DNA from 2 places in the Arthrobacter sp. NPDC058192 genome. Region 2 is predicted to be linked to the other one. Evidence: predicted binding sites of a transcription regulator. Region 2 holds the regulator's gene; the other holds the start of a gene.
The links. Region 2 encodes LexA, which represses DNA repair genes until DNA is damaged. Its sites were predicted from a motif close to TCGAACANNTGTTCGA; they were not measured.
Positions count from the first base shown of each region.

Region 1: a site for LexA is predicted at 3,863-3,878, ahead of ACFVVK_RS15145 (shikimate dehydrogenase). Genes of this name have one in related genera too.

Region 1 is NZ_JBHVVJ010000015.1:13,865-21,447, forward strand. It holds gene ACFVVK_RS15125 (TIGR03885 family FMN-dependent LLM class oxidoreductase) at 1-117, opposite strand, end outside; gene ACFVVK_RS15130 (ATP-dependent DNA ligase) at 207-1,295, shown strand; gene ACFVVK_RS15135 (MFS transporter) at 1,429-2,742, opposite strand; gene ACFVVK_RS15140 (IclR family transcriptional regulator) at 2,968-3,810, shown strand; gene ACFVVK_RS15145 (shikimate dehydrogenase) at 3,980-4,861, shown strand; gene ACFVVK_RS15150 (bifunctional sugar phosphate isomerase/epimerase/4-hydroxyphenylpyruvate dioxygenase family protein) at 4,861-6,837, shown strand; gene pcaH (protocatechuate 3,4-dioxygenase subunit beta) at 6,880-7,583, shown strand, end outside.
Region 2 is NZ_JBHVVJ010000022.1:7,595-15,177, reverse strand. It holds gene hisH (imidazole glycerol phosphate synthase subunit HisH) at 1-156, opposite strand, end outside; gene hisB (imidazoleglycerol-phosphate dehydratase HisB) at 153-779, opposite strand; gene ACFVVK_RS18910 (histidinol-phosphate transaminase) at 873-1,991, opposite strand; gene ACFVVK_RS18905 (LysM peptidoglycan-binding domain-containing protein) at 2,059-2,460, opposite strand; gene lexA (transcriptional repressor LexA) at 2,813-3,562, shown strand; gene ACFVVK_RS18895 (ATP-dependent DNA helicase) at 3,565-5,706, opposite strand; gene hflX (GTPase HflX) at 5,699-7,321, opposite strand.

The sequences.
Region 1 (7,583 bases), on a different contig from region 2:
GATGTGGTCCGAGCACATGGCGGCATCGAACCCGGCCTGCTCGGCCAGCTGCACATCCTTGAGGAGACGGCCGGGGCTGATCTGTTCGTGCGAAGCGTGGAACCCGATGGTAGCCATCGTTAATGTCTACCGTGGCGGGGCGGGTGTGTCGAGAAATCCGCCCCCGGGACTGGCGGTGCGCCGTCCGCGGCGTAAGAATGGGCGCTATGCGACTGCCGCTGATGCCTCCCATCCCGCCCATGCTGGCCAAGGCCCTCCCCGCACTGCCGGAGAATGACGGCGGGGCGGGGTGGCTCTTCGAGCCCAAATGGGATGGCTTCCGGTCCATCATCTTCCGAGACGGCGACGAAGTGGAGATCGGGAGCCGGAACGGCAAACCGATGACGAGGTATTTCCCCGAGCTCGTTGAGTCCCTCAAAGCGGAGCTGCCGGAGCGCTGTGTGGTGGACGGCGAGATCGTCCTGGTCGCAGCTTCCGGGGACCGACTCGACTTCGACGCGCTCCAGCAGCGGATCCATCCGGCAGCCAGCAGGGTACGGCTGCTGGCCGAGCAGACGCCGGCGCGCTTCGTCGCCTTCGACTTGCTGGCACTCGATGACGAGGATCTGACGGGGCAGCCCTTCGCCGTGCGCCGCCAGGCGCTGGAACGGGCTCTCGCCTCGGTCGCGGCCCCGATCCACCTGACGGCCGCGACGCCTGACCGGGAGACGGCACAGCGCTGGTTCCGGCAGTTCGAGGGCGCCGGACTCGACGGGATCGTGGCCAAGCCACTGGACAGCGCCTACCAGCCGGACAAACGTGCGATGGTCAAGGTCAAGCACGAGCGAACGGCCGACTGTGTACTGGCCGGTTACCGCGTGCACACCTCCGGCCCGGACCGCATCGGTTCGCTGTTGCTGGGGCTGTACGACGACACCGGGGTGCTGGCCAACGTCGGCGTCGTGGGCGCCTTCCCGATGGCCCGGCGCAAGGAGCTTTTCGAGGAACTCCAGGAACTGGTCACCGGCTTCGAACAGCACCCCTGGGCCTGGGCCCGGCAAGAAGCGGGTGCACGGACGCCGCGAAACGCCCAAGGCAGCCGCTGGAGCGGGGGCAAGGACCTGTCCTTCACCCCGCTGCGGCCCGAACGGGTGCTGGAGGTCAAGTACGACCACATGGAAGGCGAACGGTTCCGCCACACGACTCAGTTCGTGCGCTGGCGCCCGGACCGGGACCCGCGCTCCTGCACCTATGACCAGCTCGAGGAGCCGGTGAAGTTCGATCTCGCCGCGGTGCTGGGCGCCGGCAACAGCTAGCGGCGGCCGGTCTCCTCGGCGCTCCTTCCCGGTTGCTTTTCTGGCCGTGCCCCGACACACCGAAAAGCCCGGCGTGTCCTGTGGACACGCCGGGCAGTCGGATCGGCAAGTGGGCGGGAACGCCACGCCCGGCTTAGCGCACGCCGAGTTCCTTGGTGGGAACCTTGAAGGTTTCCTTGGCGGTCAGTGCGGCGACCGTTGCGATCACGCAGATGACGCCGGTGAAGATGGTGATCTGGACCCAGCCGCCGGGCTGGATGCCGCCCATGGCTGCCACGATCGCCGGGGCGAATCCGGCCATCAGGAAGCCGAGCTGGGTGCCGATCGCGAGGCCGGAGAAGCGGACGTTGGTGCTGAACATTTCGGCGTAGAACGAGGGCCAGACGGCGTTGGCCGCGGCGTAGCCGAAGGAGAAGAACGCGATGGCCGCCAGGAACATCAGCGGGACGCTGCCGGACTCGAGGCTGAGCAGGAAGACCGGGGTCAGGACCGCGCTGGACAGCGCTCCGTAGATGAACACCGGCTTGCGGCCGATCCTGTCCGCGAGCTTGCCGAACAGCGGCTGGGTGCCCAGGGCCAGGAAGTTGGCGCCGACGACGAGCCAGAGCGTGGTGGTGCCGTCCACGCCGGCGACGTTCTTGGCGTAGCTGATGGCCAAGGTGCCGAAAACGGTGGACACGGCGGCGATGAAGGCGCAGGCGATGACGCGCAGGACATCGCGCCAGTGGCCCTTGAGGAGGTCGGCAACCGGCAGCTTAGAGATCTGCGCGGTCTTCTTGGCTTCCTCGAAGGCCGGCGGCTCGTGCAGGGTACGGCGGATGAAGAACGCGATGAGCACTACGACGGCGCTGAGCCAGAACGGGATGCGCCAGCCGATGCCGTACTTAATCTCGTCAGGCAGCGCCAGGACCGGGATGAAGACGAGGGCGGCGAGGATCTGGCCGCCCTGGGTTCCGGTCAGGGTCCAGGAGGTGAAGAAGGAGCGGCGGTTGTCCGGGGCGTGCTCCAGCGTCATGGAAGAGGCGCCGGCCTGCTCGCCAGCCGCGGACAGGCCCTGGCAAAGCCGTGCCAGCACCAGCAGTGCCGGCGCCCACCAGCCCACGGTCTTGAAGTCCGGCAGGCAGCCGATGACAAATGTGGAGGCACCCATCAGCAGCAAAGTGAACATGAGGACCTTCCGGCGCCCCGCCCTGTCGCCGAAGTGGCCAAGGATGACCGCGCCCACCGGACGGGCCACGTAGGCGAACCCGAACGTGGCGAAGGACATGATCGCGGCGTTGGTGTCGGCGTCGGGGAAGAAGACGTGCGGGAAGATCAGCGCCGCTGCGGAACCGAAGATGAAGAAGTCGTAATACTCGACGGCGCTGCCGAGGAAGCTTGCAAGGGCCGCCTTCTTCGGCGTCCCGCCCGTGGCGGTGCCCGTCGTGGACGGGAGAGTCTGGCTCATGGTGTTCCTTTGGTGTGACGACGTTGTCGCTGATGGATCAGGAAGGTCTCGACTGCCGCTGGCTCAAGTGTGGTGCAGCCGGGGGGCCGTGGAAAGACCCGGACTTGTAGCCGCATGGTGGGAGCTACGTGTGCGATGTAGCAATCATGGCTGTGAGCGCAGTCACCTGTCAAGAAAAATAATCACCATCTAGAAATAGCTCTCACGATGTGGGAACATCGGGATATGAGTGTGAATCAAGCCACAGAAGAGTCACCCCCTTCCGGATACCGCGCTGAGCCCGCCGGCAAGGCTGCCAAGGCGGCCAGGGAGGAGTCGCGGACGGACATGGTGGGCAAGGCCTTGAGCCTCCTGGTCCTCCTGGGCGACGAGCCGCGGGGCGCCAGCGCCGCGGAAATCTCCCGCCGGGCCGAGCTGCCGTTCAGCACCACATACCGCCTGCTGGGCTCCCTGACCAGGGACGGCTTCGTCGACTATGAGCCGGACGGCCGGCGCTATCATCTGGGCCTGCGCGTCTTCCAGCTGGGCCAGCGCGTCTCCAACCATCACGGCTTCGCGGGCACGGCGTTGCCGATCCTGCGGCGCGTCACCGAGGAGACCGGCGAGGCCACCATTCTTTCCGTGCGTGACGGCAACCACCATCTGACGGTGAACAAGGTGGACGGCCCGCAGACCTTCCGGGTCACCAGCGACCCCGGCCACCTGGGCGCGCTGCACACCACATCGGTGGGCAAGGCGCTGGTGGCCTTCGCCGACGACGCGACCCGCGCGCAGCTGCTCGCTGATCTGCCCCTTGAGTCGCTGACGGAGCATTCCATCACCGACCGCGACGCGTTCCGGGCGGAAATCGAACTGGTCCGGCGCCGCGGTTACGCCACCATGGACGAAGAAAATGAGCTCGGCATGCGGGCTGTCGCCGTTCCGCTGTTCAACGCCCAGGGCCACGCCTTCGCCTCCCTCGCCACCGCCGTGCCGGTGTTCCGGCTGAGCATGGAGGCCCTCGTGGCCCACGTTCCGCTGTTGCAGGCGGCCGCCGCCGAGCTCTCCGCCCGGCTGCCCCAGCAGTGATACCCGCCTTCCGCCCCGGCACGGGCGTCGGCCCGCCCACAATGTTCGATACTCGAACAACCGTGCAATATGTGAACAAAATCTGTACTGTAATGCCTATCACCCGGCCCGCCGGCGGCGCTGCAAGCGTCTCCGCCCGCCGAGTGCCGTTGTCAAAGGAGCTAACCGGATGAGCAATCGAGCAGAGTCCTTCCTCGTGGGCCTGGTGGGAGACGGCGTCACGCCGTCCCTCACGCCCTATATGCATGAACGCGAAGGTGACGTGCAGGGCCTCCGGTATCTTTACCGCCCCATCGACCTCATCGAACTCGGCCTGCCGGGCCAGGCTGTCGGTGAGCTTCTCTCCGGCGCCCGGCGCCTGGGCTTCAACGGCCTGAACATCACCCACCCGTGCAAGCAGCTCGTGCTCGACTACCTTGACGAGGTCTCTGCGGACGCCCGGCGCCTCGGAGCCGTCAACACCGTGGTGATCCGTGACGGCCGCTTCATCGGCCACAACACCGACTTTTCCGGGTTCGCGGCGGCGCTGGCCTCCGGGCTTCCCGCCGCTACCCTGGACCGGGTGGTGCAGCTGGGGGCCGGCGGCGCCGGATCCGCTGTCGCCTATGCCCTTCTCACCGCGGGCGTCCGCGAGCTGGACCTCGTGGACATGGATGCGGCCCGCGGCGCGGCCCGTGCGGCAGAACTGGCCGGGTTCTTCCCAGACCGGACCGTCACCGCCCGGACGACGGCGGAGCTGCCGCGGCTCATGCCGCTGGCCGACGGCCTGGTGCACTGCACCCCCGTGGGCATGGCCGCCCATCCGGGCGTGCCGCTGGACATGTCCCTCGTCCAGTCCCGGCACTGGGTGGCCGACATCGTATACCGGCCGATCGAAACCGAACTGGTCCGCGCGGCCCGGGCCAAGGGCTGCGAGGTGCTCGACGGCGGCCGGATGGCCGTGGGTCAGGCCGCCGACGCCTTCCGGATCTTCACCGGGCGCGAGGCCGACGCCAGCCGGATGCGCTCCCACTTCCTGGAGCTCGTGGCGGCCGAAGAAGTGGCCGCCTGATGCGCACCGGAATCGCCACCGTCTGCCTCGCCGGGACGCTGCGGGAAAAAATGCAGGCCTGCGCCGTGGCCGGCTTCGACGGGATTGAAATCTTCGAACAGGACCTCGTCACATCCCCGCTCAGCCCGGAAGACGTCCGGAAACTGGCCGCCGACCTCGGACTCACCCTGGACCTCTACCAGCCGTTCCGCGACTTCGACAGCGTCGGGGAGGACGTGCTCGGCGCCAACCTGCGCCGGGCGGACGCCAAGTTCCGGCTCATGTCCCGGCTGGGCATGGACACCATGCTGCTCTGCTCCAACGTGGGCACCGCCACGATCGACGACGACGGGCTCCGGGTTGAACAGCTCGCCCGCCTCGCGGAGCTGGGGGGCGAGCACGGCATCAAGGTCGCCTACGAGGCCCTGGCCTGGGGCAAATACGTCAACGACTACGAACACGCCCACCGCTTGGTGGAGGCCGTGGACCACCCGAACCTGGGCACCTGCCTGGATTCCTTCCACATCCTTTCCCGCGACTGGGACACCGCACCGATCGAGGCCTTCAACCCGGACCGGATCTTCTTCGTCCAGGTGGCCGACGCGCCCAAGCTGTCGATGGACGTGCTGTCCTGGAGCCGGCACTACCGGGTGTTCCCGGGTGAGGGGCAGTTCGACCTGGCCAAGTTCATGGGCCATGTGGTCCGCGCCGGCTACAGCGGACCGGTGTCGCTGGAGGTGTTCAACGACGTCTTCCGCCAGTCCGACGTCGAACGCACGGCCGTCGATGCCATGCGGTCCCTGATCTGGCTCGAAGAGCAGAGCGCCAAATGGCTCCAGGCGAACCCGGCGTCCACAGACGGGACGACCGGCAGTGCCGCGGCCGCGCCGAGCCGTGCACTCCGGCGCCGCTACCCGATGGAGCTCGCCACGCTGCCCCGGGTGGCAGAGCCCGCCGGCTTCAACTTCGCCGAGGTCCGGGCCGCGGACACCGCCGGCCTGGAAACTCTCCTCGGCCAGCTGGGGTTCACGTTCAACGGACGCCACCGCACCAAAAACGTGCAGCTGTGGACCATGGGCCACGCCCGCGTCGTCATCAACGAAGAGCCCCTGTCCGTTGCTGCCGGCGCCGCTGCTGCGGGCACCGCCGCCCAGAGGCCACCCGCGGACGCCGCCATTTCGGCGCTGGGCTTCGACGTCGACTCTCCCGTCATCGCCGCCGCCCGCGCCCAGCAGCTCAAGGCCCCCGCGGTGCCGCGCAAGAGTCAGGCCAACGAGGAAGTCTTCCAGGGCTTCGCCGCCCCGGACTCCACCGAGATCTTCCTGTGCCAGGGCAGCCCGGACGGCACGGCGGCGTGGACACGTGAATTCGGCGAAAATCTTCAAGTGCCGGCAGCCGGTCCCGCAGCCGGTTCCGCCGTGATCGACCACGTCAACCTGGCCCAGCCGTGGCAGCACTTTGACGAGGCCGTGCTGTTCTACACGAGCGCCCTCGCGCTGGAACCGCAGCCGTATGCCGAGGTGGCCAGCCCCACCGGACTGGTCCGTTCCCAGGTGATGCTCACCGAGGACCGGGGCGTGCGCCTGGTGCTGAACCTGGCGCCGCTGCTGCAGCAGGAGGGGCCCGCCGCCGGCACCGGGCACCGCCGCACGTACCAGGAACACGTGGCCTTCGCCGTGGATGACCTCGTGGCCACGGCCCGGGCCGCACGGGACCGCGGCCTGGATTTCCTGCAGATCCCGGCGAACTACTACGAGGACCTCGATGCCCGGTTCGCGCTGGACCCGGACTTCCTGGCCACGCTCCGGGAGCTCAACCTGCTCTATGACCGTGACGCCGACGGCGAATTCCTGCATTTCTACACTGCCACGGTAGGCAGCGTGTTCTTCGAGATGGTGGAACGCCGCGGCGCCTACGACGGCTACGGCGCCCCGAACGCGCCCGTGCGGCACGCCGTCCAGTACGACCACGTGCACCAGCTGACCCGCAGTTCCTGAACCCCGCCCGAACAACAAACACACCACTGAAAGGAGGCTGCTGTGCCTGAAGAGCTCAACCTCGACATCTTCAATGCCGACCCGGTCACCGAGGACGTGTCCGACGACGCCACGGAGGCCGCCCCAAAGCACGCCGCTGCTGTCCCGCTCGACGCCGCCGCGGAGTCCCAGTCGGATCTCAGCGCCGAGATGAAGGCGATCGGCGAGGCCTACGCAAAGGCCCTCAAGGACGGCGCCCCGGCCGAGACCCAGCCCCGGCTCGACTACGCCCCGTACCGCAGCAGCGTCCTGCGCCACCCCACGAAGAGCCTGCACCACGCGGACCCGGAAACCATCGAACTGTTCTCGCCGGCGTTCGGGCACATGGACGTCCACGCGCTCGAATCGGACCTGACCATCCAGCACAACGGCGAACCGCTCGGCGAACGCATCGTGGTCTCCGGACGCGTGCTCGACGGTGACGGCCGCCCGGTCGCCAACCAGCTCGTCGAAATCTGGCAGGCCAACTCCGCGGGCCGCTACATCCACAAGCGCGACCAGCACCCGGCACCGATCGACCCCAACTTCACCGGCGTCGGCCGCTGCATCACCGGAGCTGACGGCTCCTACAGCTTCACCACCATCAAGCCCGGCGCCTACCCGTGGAAAAACCACCTCAACGCCTGGCGGCCGGCCCACATCCACTTCTCGCTGTTCGGCACGGAATTCACCCAGCGGATCATCACCCAGATGTACTTTCCGGGGGA
Region 2 (7,583 bases):
TTCGGCGCCGGCCCGCTCCAGCGCGCGGACGGCAGAGCGGACGTTGCCGGAACCATAGTCCAGCACCGTCACGGTGGGTTTGCCCTCCGGGGAAGCGGGCTTGGTGCTTGCGGCGGGGTCGATGATCGCCCCGCCGCGGAGGATCGGGCCGCTCACAGGGCACCCTTGGTGGACGGGATGCCTTCGACGCGCGGATCCGGTTCGACGGCTGCGCGAAGGGCACGTGCGAAAGCCTTGAACTGGGCCTCGACGATGTGGTGGGGGTCGCGTCCCGCTGTGACGTTCATGTGCAGGCAAATCCCGGCGTGGAGCGTGATCGCCTCGAAGACGTGGCGGGTCAGGGAGCCCGTGAAGTGGCCGCCGATCAGGTGGTATTCCTGTCCTGCCGGCTCCCCTGCGTGGACCAGGTACGGACGGCCCGACACGTCAACGACCGCCTGCGCGAGGGCTTCGTCCAGGGGGACGGTCGCCTCGCCAAAGCGGCGGATCCCTGCCTTGTTGCCCAAGGCCGTGCGCAGCACCTCGCCGAACGTGATGGCCACGTCCTCGACTGTGTGGTGAACATCGATGTGGGTGTCGCCGGAGGCCTTGACGGTCATGTCAATCAGGGAGTGCTTGCTCAGGGCCGTCAGCATGTGGTCATAGAAAGGGACCGACGTGTGGATGTCAGAGACACCGGTGCCGTCCAGGTTGATCTCGACCAGGACCGAGGACTCGCTGGTGGTCCGTTCCATACGGGCGGTCCGGCCCTCGGCGGCGGTAGATCCGGTGTTGCTCATGTAGGTGTGTCCTTTGGAAGAAGGCAGGAGGCGGGCTCAGTGGCAATGCTGCGCGCCAAGACTCTGTGACGGGGCGCTGGCTCCCCATCAAGTTTAAGCCCGCGGCTGGGCGGGAGTGTTCAGGATGCGTTCAAGGGCTTCAAGGAAGGCTGTGGTTTCCGTCTCCGTGCCTGCGGTCACGCGGAGATGCCCGGGGATGCCGACGTCGCGGATGAGGACCCCGGCGTCCAGCAAGCCCTGCCAGACCTCGTGGGGGTTCTCGAGGCCGCCGAAGAACACGTAGTTGGAGTCGGAGGCGGCCGGCTTCAGGCCCAGCCGGGTCAGTTCGGACACGATCCGGTCGCGCTGGCGCTTGATGTCGGCGACGTCCGCCATGAGAGCCACCCGGTGGCGCAGGGCGGCCAGGGCCGTGGCCTGGGTGATGGCAGACAGGTGGTATGGGAGGCGGACCAGGCGCAGGGCGTCGGCGACCTCCGGGGCCGCGGCCATGTACCCCAGGCGGGCCCCCGCCAAGGCAAAAGCCTTGCTCATGGTGCGGGAGACAATGAGCCGCTCCCGGCCCGGCAACAGTGCGAGGGCGCTAGGCGTGCCGTCGTGGGCGAACTCGTGGTAGGCCTCGTCGACGATCACGATGGTCTGGCTGGCCTCGCCGGCGTCGTAGACTGCCTCGACCACATCGGGCCCGAGTCCCGTACCGGTGGGGTTGTTCGGGGAGCACAGGAAAACGATGCTGGGCTGAAGCCCGCGGACCTGGCGGGCTGCGGATTCCGCGCTGAGCCCGTAGTCTGCCGCCCGCGTCCCGACGATGTATTCCGTATCCGTGCCGGACGCCAGCAGCGGGTACATCGAGTACGTGGGAGGGAAGCCGAGCGCTGTACGGCCGGGACCGCCGAAAGCCTGGAGGATTTGCTGCAGCACTTCGTTGGAGCCATTTGCGGCCCAGATGTGCTCCGCGCCCAGACCGTGGCCGAGGTACTCGGCGAGGGCCTCCCGCAGTTCCGTGAACTCCCGGTCCGGATACCGGTTCAGCCCGGCGGCGGCGGCGCTGACAGCCTCGGTGATGGCCGCGCGGACATCGTCCGGGACGCCATGGGTGTTCTCGTTGACGTTGAGCAGGATGGGGACGTCGAGCTGGGGCGCGCCGTAAGGGCGCAGGCCACGCAAATTGGTTCGAAGGGGCAGTCGGTTGAGGCGCTCAAGCTGGTCAGTCACGTGACCAGTTTAAGTGGAACCGGCACGGGCGCTGAAACTGTGACAGCCAGGCGGTGTTCCAAGGTGGCTAGTTCGACGGGACGAACAGCTGCTGGCCCGGCATCACATGCGCGGCATCGAGGTTGTTCAGCTGCACGATATCGGCCACGACGTCGCGGGGATCGCGTTCCGGGGCCACGGAACCTGCGATGGCCCAGAGCGTCTCCCCCGGCTGGACTGTGACGGAGATGGCGGGCGTCACCGTCAGCTGGTCCGCGGAATCCGCCGCCTTGGCCGGAGCAACGAGGAATCCGCTGAACGACAGGATGAGCGCCGCCAGCAGGATCAGCGGGACACCAAAAAAGACGAAGCGTCCGCGCCGAGTCAGGCGCAGCGGCGGCTGCTTTGATCGGCCGGCGGAGACCGAAAAAGCGCTGCGGGCAAAAGAGCCGGGAACCAAACTGGCGTGGGACGCGCTTGCTGCTGACATGAACTGAGCCCTCCTGGACCATACGGTGCCGCCCGGCGTGCTCCACTTACCGCCGCCAACCGGCCAAACTTTCGAACATAAAACCGAACGATCTGTTCGACTCCCCAAACTCTGAATCGAACACATCTTCGAATCCTGCTGGTTCTGTTTTAGCACTTAGTAACGAACGATGTCGAGACTCGCTAGAACAAATGTTTGAAAAAGCTCTGCGGCTGGCCTACTTTTGAGGGGTAGACAACCACTTGTGAACTCGATCATTGGTAGTTGATCAGCAGGGTCTGACATTTCAGGCCTGGTGTTCCCGGTGACAGTAGCCACGGCGACCGGGCGGAACGGAAAGGCATTGGCGAACATGGCAGCACAAGCCACCGGCGGACGGGCAACCTCACGGAGCGCCCAGCCCGCACGGGCCCCTAAGAGCCTCACCGTCCGCCAGAAGAAAATCCTGGAGACCATCCAGCGTTCGGTCACTGACAACGGCTACCCGCCGTCCATGCGCGAAATCGGCGATACCGTCGGGCTCGCCAGCCTGTCGAGCGTCACCCATCAGCTCTCCCAGCTCGAAAAGCTGGGCTACCTGCGGCGCGATCCGAAGCGCCCGAGGGCGATGGAAGTGCTGATGCCCCTGACCCTGGACGAGGGGCCCGCCTCCATCTCGGGTGTCGGGAAGTCCAGCGGCCTCCGCACCGTCGGAGGGCTATCCGTCACTGAACTGGCCAGCGCCACCGACACGGCCATGGTGCCGTTTGTCGGACGCATCGCGGCCGGTGGGCCAATCCTCGCGGACCAAGTGGTGGAGGACGTCATGCCCCTCCCGCGCCAGCTCGTGGGCCACGGCGAACTGTTCATGCTCAAGGTAGCCGGCGACTCGATGATCGATGCCGCCATCTGCGACGGCGACTGGGTGGTGGTCCGCCGCCAGGGTGACGCCGTGAACGGCGACATCGTTGCCGCACTGCTGGACGACGAAGCCACAGTCAAGACGTTCCGTCAGCGGGACGGGCACACCTGGCTGTTGCCGCAAAACACCCAGTACGAGCCCATCCTGGGCGACCACGCCGTGATCATGGGCAAGGTCGTCTCGGTGCTGCGCTCCCTTTAGCGCTAGGCCTTCGCGGCGTCCTTCGCAAGGCGCTTGAGGGCGGCCACGGCGATGGACGGATCGGTGGTCGGCCAGAAGGGCGGAAGCGCGGCCCGCAGGAAGCCGCCGTAGCGCTCCGTGGACAACCGTGAATCAAGCACCGCCACCACTCCCTTGTCCGACGTCGAACGGATCAGGCGGCCGGCCCCCTGGGCGAGCCGGATCGCGGCGTGCGTGGCAGAGACGGACATGAAACCGTTGCCGCCGGACTGCGCAACGGCGCGCGACCGAGCCGTCATCAACGGGTCGTCAGGCCGCGGGAAGGGGATCCTGTCGATGACCACCAGCCGGCAGGACACCCCCGGAACGTCGACGCCCTGCCACAGTGACATGGTGCCGAACAGGCACGTGTCCGGCTCGTCGGCAAACTGCCGCACAAGCGCCGTCATGCTCGACTCCCCCTGGCACAGGATGCTCATGCCCAGCCGCGGCCGCATGGCGTCAGCGGCTTCCTCGGCCGCCCGCCGGGACGAAAACAGGCACAAGGCGCCGCCGCCGGAGGCACGGATCAGCTTCTCCAGTTCGTCCAGGGCCTCCGGCGAGGTTCCCCGGCCGGGTTTGGGCAGGTGCTGGGCAACATAGAGGATGCCCTGCTTCGGATAGTCGAAGGGCGATCCGACGTCGACGCCGGTCCAGCACGGGGCGCCGCTGCCCACAAGGCCGAGGCCGCCGGCCGCAGGCTCGAAGGCCGCCCCGATAGCCAGCGTCGCCGACGTCAGGATGACGGTGTGGTCGGCGAACAATCCCTCACGCAGGCGCCCCGCAACGCTCAGCGGAGCAACGTTGATCAAGGCCGGCGCGCTATCGTCGGGCTGGGAGTAGCCTTGCGCCGGATCAAAGGTGCTGTTGCGGGAGAACCACACCACCTCACGGTTTTCCCGCGCGGCCAGGAGCCGTTCGCAGAGTTCCAGGATGACCATCAGCCGGGAGCGAGCCAGCTGGCGGCCGCCGTCGGCCGTTGTGGAGCTGTCCCCCTTGGAATCGGACAGCGCGGCACGGCAGGCGTCGCGCAGCTGGTCGATGCAGTCCAGCTGTTCCGTGTTCAAACCGTTCGGCATCAGCCCGCTGGGGACTCCGGCAAGGGCCAGTTCCAGATGGGACGCGGCATTGTTCAGCGCGTCCACGGTGATGCCGGTGTGCTTCCGCGCCCCGGAGGCAGCGGCGTGCACCATGGCCACGGAGAGCTGGCCGGAGACCGCGCCGGTGACGCGGTCCTGCAGTTCGTGGGCCTCGTCCACCACCACGACGTCGTACTCGGGCAGGACCGCCAGGCCTTCGAAGGCGCTGACGGCCAGCATGGCGTGGTTGGTGACGACGACATCGGCGTCCGCGGCGTTCTGGCGGGCCAGTTCGCTGAAGCACTCAGCAGCGTGCGGGCACTTTTGCGCGCCCAGGCATTCCATGGAGGTGACGGAGACCTGTCGCCAGGCCCGGTCCGTGACCCCGGGCATCAGTTCATCCCGGTCCCCCGTGGCCGTCTCCTCGGCCCACTCGCGCAGGCGGACCACTTCCTTGCCGAGCTGGGAGGACGGGCCCCCGAGCGCGGCGGCGAAGTGCGGCACGCTGGTGTCCTCGCCAAGGGAAAACAGCTGCCCCTCGGAGGGTTCTTCGGACGGGAAGCCGCCCTCGAGTTTGTGCCGGCACACGTAGTTGGCCCGGCCCTTCACCAGGGCGACCTTGACGGGGCGCTCCAGGGCGGGCGTGATGGTCTTCAGCAGCCTGGGCAGGTCCCGGCCAACAATCTGGGTTTGCAGCGCCAGGGTGGCGGTGGAGACCAAGGTGGGCTTGTTGCTGGTCAGCGAGTGGGCGATCAGTGGAATCAGGTACGCCAGGGATTTGCCGGTGCCGGTACCGGCCTGGACCAGCAGGTGGTCGCCGCTGTCGATCGCGCGCGCCACCTGCCGGGCCATTTCATGCTGTCCGTCGCGGCTCTGGCCGCCCATGCCGGACACGGCACGGTCGAGCAGTTCAAGAACGAACTCCTCGCCGCCCCCGCCGTCGGCGTCCACCGATTTTGCCTCCGCCGTGTCCGCGTCCGTGTCCGCGTCCGCGGTTTTGCCGTCCGTACGGTCAGCGCCAGCTTTGGTCACCGCAGCCTCAGTCATTGCTGATGAAGGGATCCAGTTCAGCGGCCAGTCCTTCACGGACCATCACCACAGCGCGGGTCCCGGTTTCCTCGTGGTCCAGGCTCAGGATCTCGGCGTCGGAATCGTGCAGCTTGCTGAGCAGGTCCCCGCGGTTGTACGGGATCAGCAGCTCAAGCTTTACGCTGGGCCGCGGGATGCCGTCACTGATGGCCTTCAGCAGTTCCGGAATGCCCTCACCCGTGCGCGCCGAGACCACTACGTGCCGCGGTTCGCGCTGCTTGAGCCGTTCGACCACGAACGGGTCGGCGGCGTCGGCCTTATTGAGGACGATGATTTCCGGAACCTTCCGGGCGTCAACTTCGCTGAAAACAGACCGGACGGCGGCGATCTGGCCTTCCGGATCGGGGTGCGACACGTCCACCACGTGCAGGATCAGGTCCGAGTCGGCCACCTCTTCCAGGGTGGAGCGGAACGCCTCCACGAGCTGGGTGGGCAGCGAGCGGACAAATCCCACGGTGTCCGCCAGTGTGTAACCCAGGCCGTCGGCCGTCTCGGCCTTGCGCACCGTGGGGTCCAGGGTAGCGAACAGGGCGTTCTCCACCAGCACGCCGGCGTCGGTCAACCGGTTCAGCAGCGAGGACTTCCCGGCGTTGGTGTACCCGGCGATGGCGACCGACGGGACGGCATTACGACGGCGGTTGGCGCGCTTGGTCTCCCGGGCCGGCTTCATGGCAGCGATTTCACGCCGCAACTTCGCCATCCGGGTGCGGATCCGGCGGCGGTCCAGTTCGATCTTGGTTTCACCGGGACCACGCGAACCCATGCCCGCTCCGGCGCCGCCCACCTGGCCACCAGCCTGGCGGGACATCGACTCGCCCCAGCCGCGCAGGCGCGGGAGCAGGTATTCCAGCTGGGCCAGTTCCACCTGCGCCTTGCCTTCCCGGCTCTTCGCGTGCTGCGCGAAGATGTCGAGGATCAGCGCCGTGCGGTCGATCACCTTGACCTTGACGATGTCTTCCAGGCCGCGCCGCTGGGACGGGGCCAACTCGGCATCGACCACCACGGTGTCGGCGCCGGTGGACATCACGATTGCTTTGAGTTCCTGCGCCTTGCCGGATCCAAGGAAGGTTCCGGGATCGGGTTTGGACCGGCGCTGAACGAGCCCGTCGAGGACCTCCGAGCCGGCCGTCTCGGCGAGGGCCGCCAGTTCGCGCAGGGAGTTCTCGGCATCGGCAAGGGTGCCTTCAACCCAGAGTCCTGCCAGGACGACGCGTTCGAGGCGCAACTGCCGGTATTCGACCTCGGTGACGTCCTCGAGTTCAGTGGACAGTCCGGCCTTGCGCCGCAACGCGTGGCGCTCCTCGAGGTCCTGCTGGTCGCCGTCGAAGTTGGTGTACACCTCGTCCAGGCGCGAGATGGCCTGCGCCTTGCCGAGCAGGCCCTTCTGGCCGTCGGCGTCGGCACCGCTGTCGGCGCCGCCTTGCGTGTCCGCACCGGCGGCGGAGCCGGCCCTGCGGCCTGCGCCCGGGGCGGGAGTGTCCTTGGAGAGGATCCGGTCGATGACAGCCTGGATCTCCTCAGGACTCATGTCCTGGGCGGCTGAATCGGGTCCGGTGTTGGGGTGGCTGGTCATGGTCTCCTTTGAAGGTTCGGCTATTTCAGAATAGTGCCCATTGTTGCTCTGTGGGGCGGTATTCGCGCTGGGCTGACGGCGGGGGGTCATGCGGGCCTCCGGGAATGCCCGCGGCAACGGTGCCGACGGGCAGGACTGGCTCCTGACGGAGCGGTGGCTGGGTAGGGAGAGGCGCCGGACGCGCCTGGCGTGAGGAAAGAGTGAGGCAGTTGCCGTCCGCCGTGACGGAAAGATGCAGCGCCGGAGATTCAGCGCCGGCGAT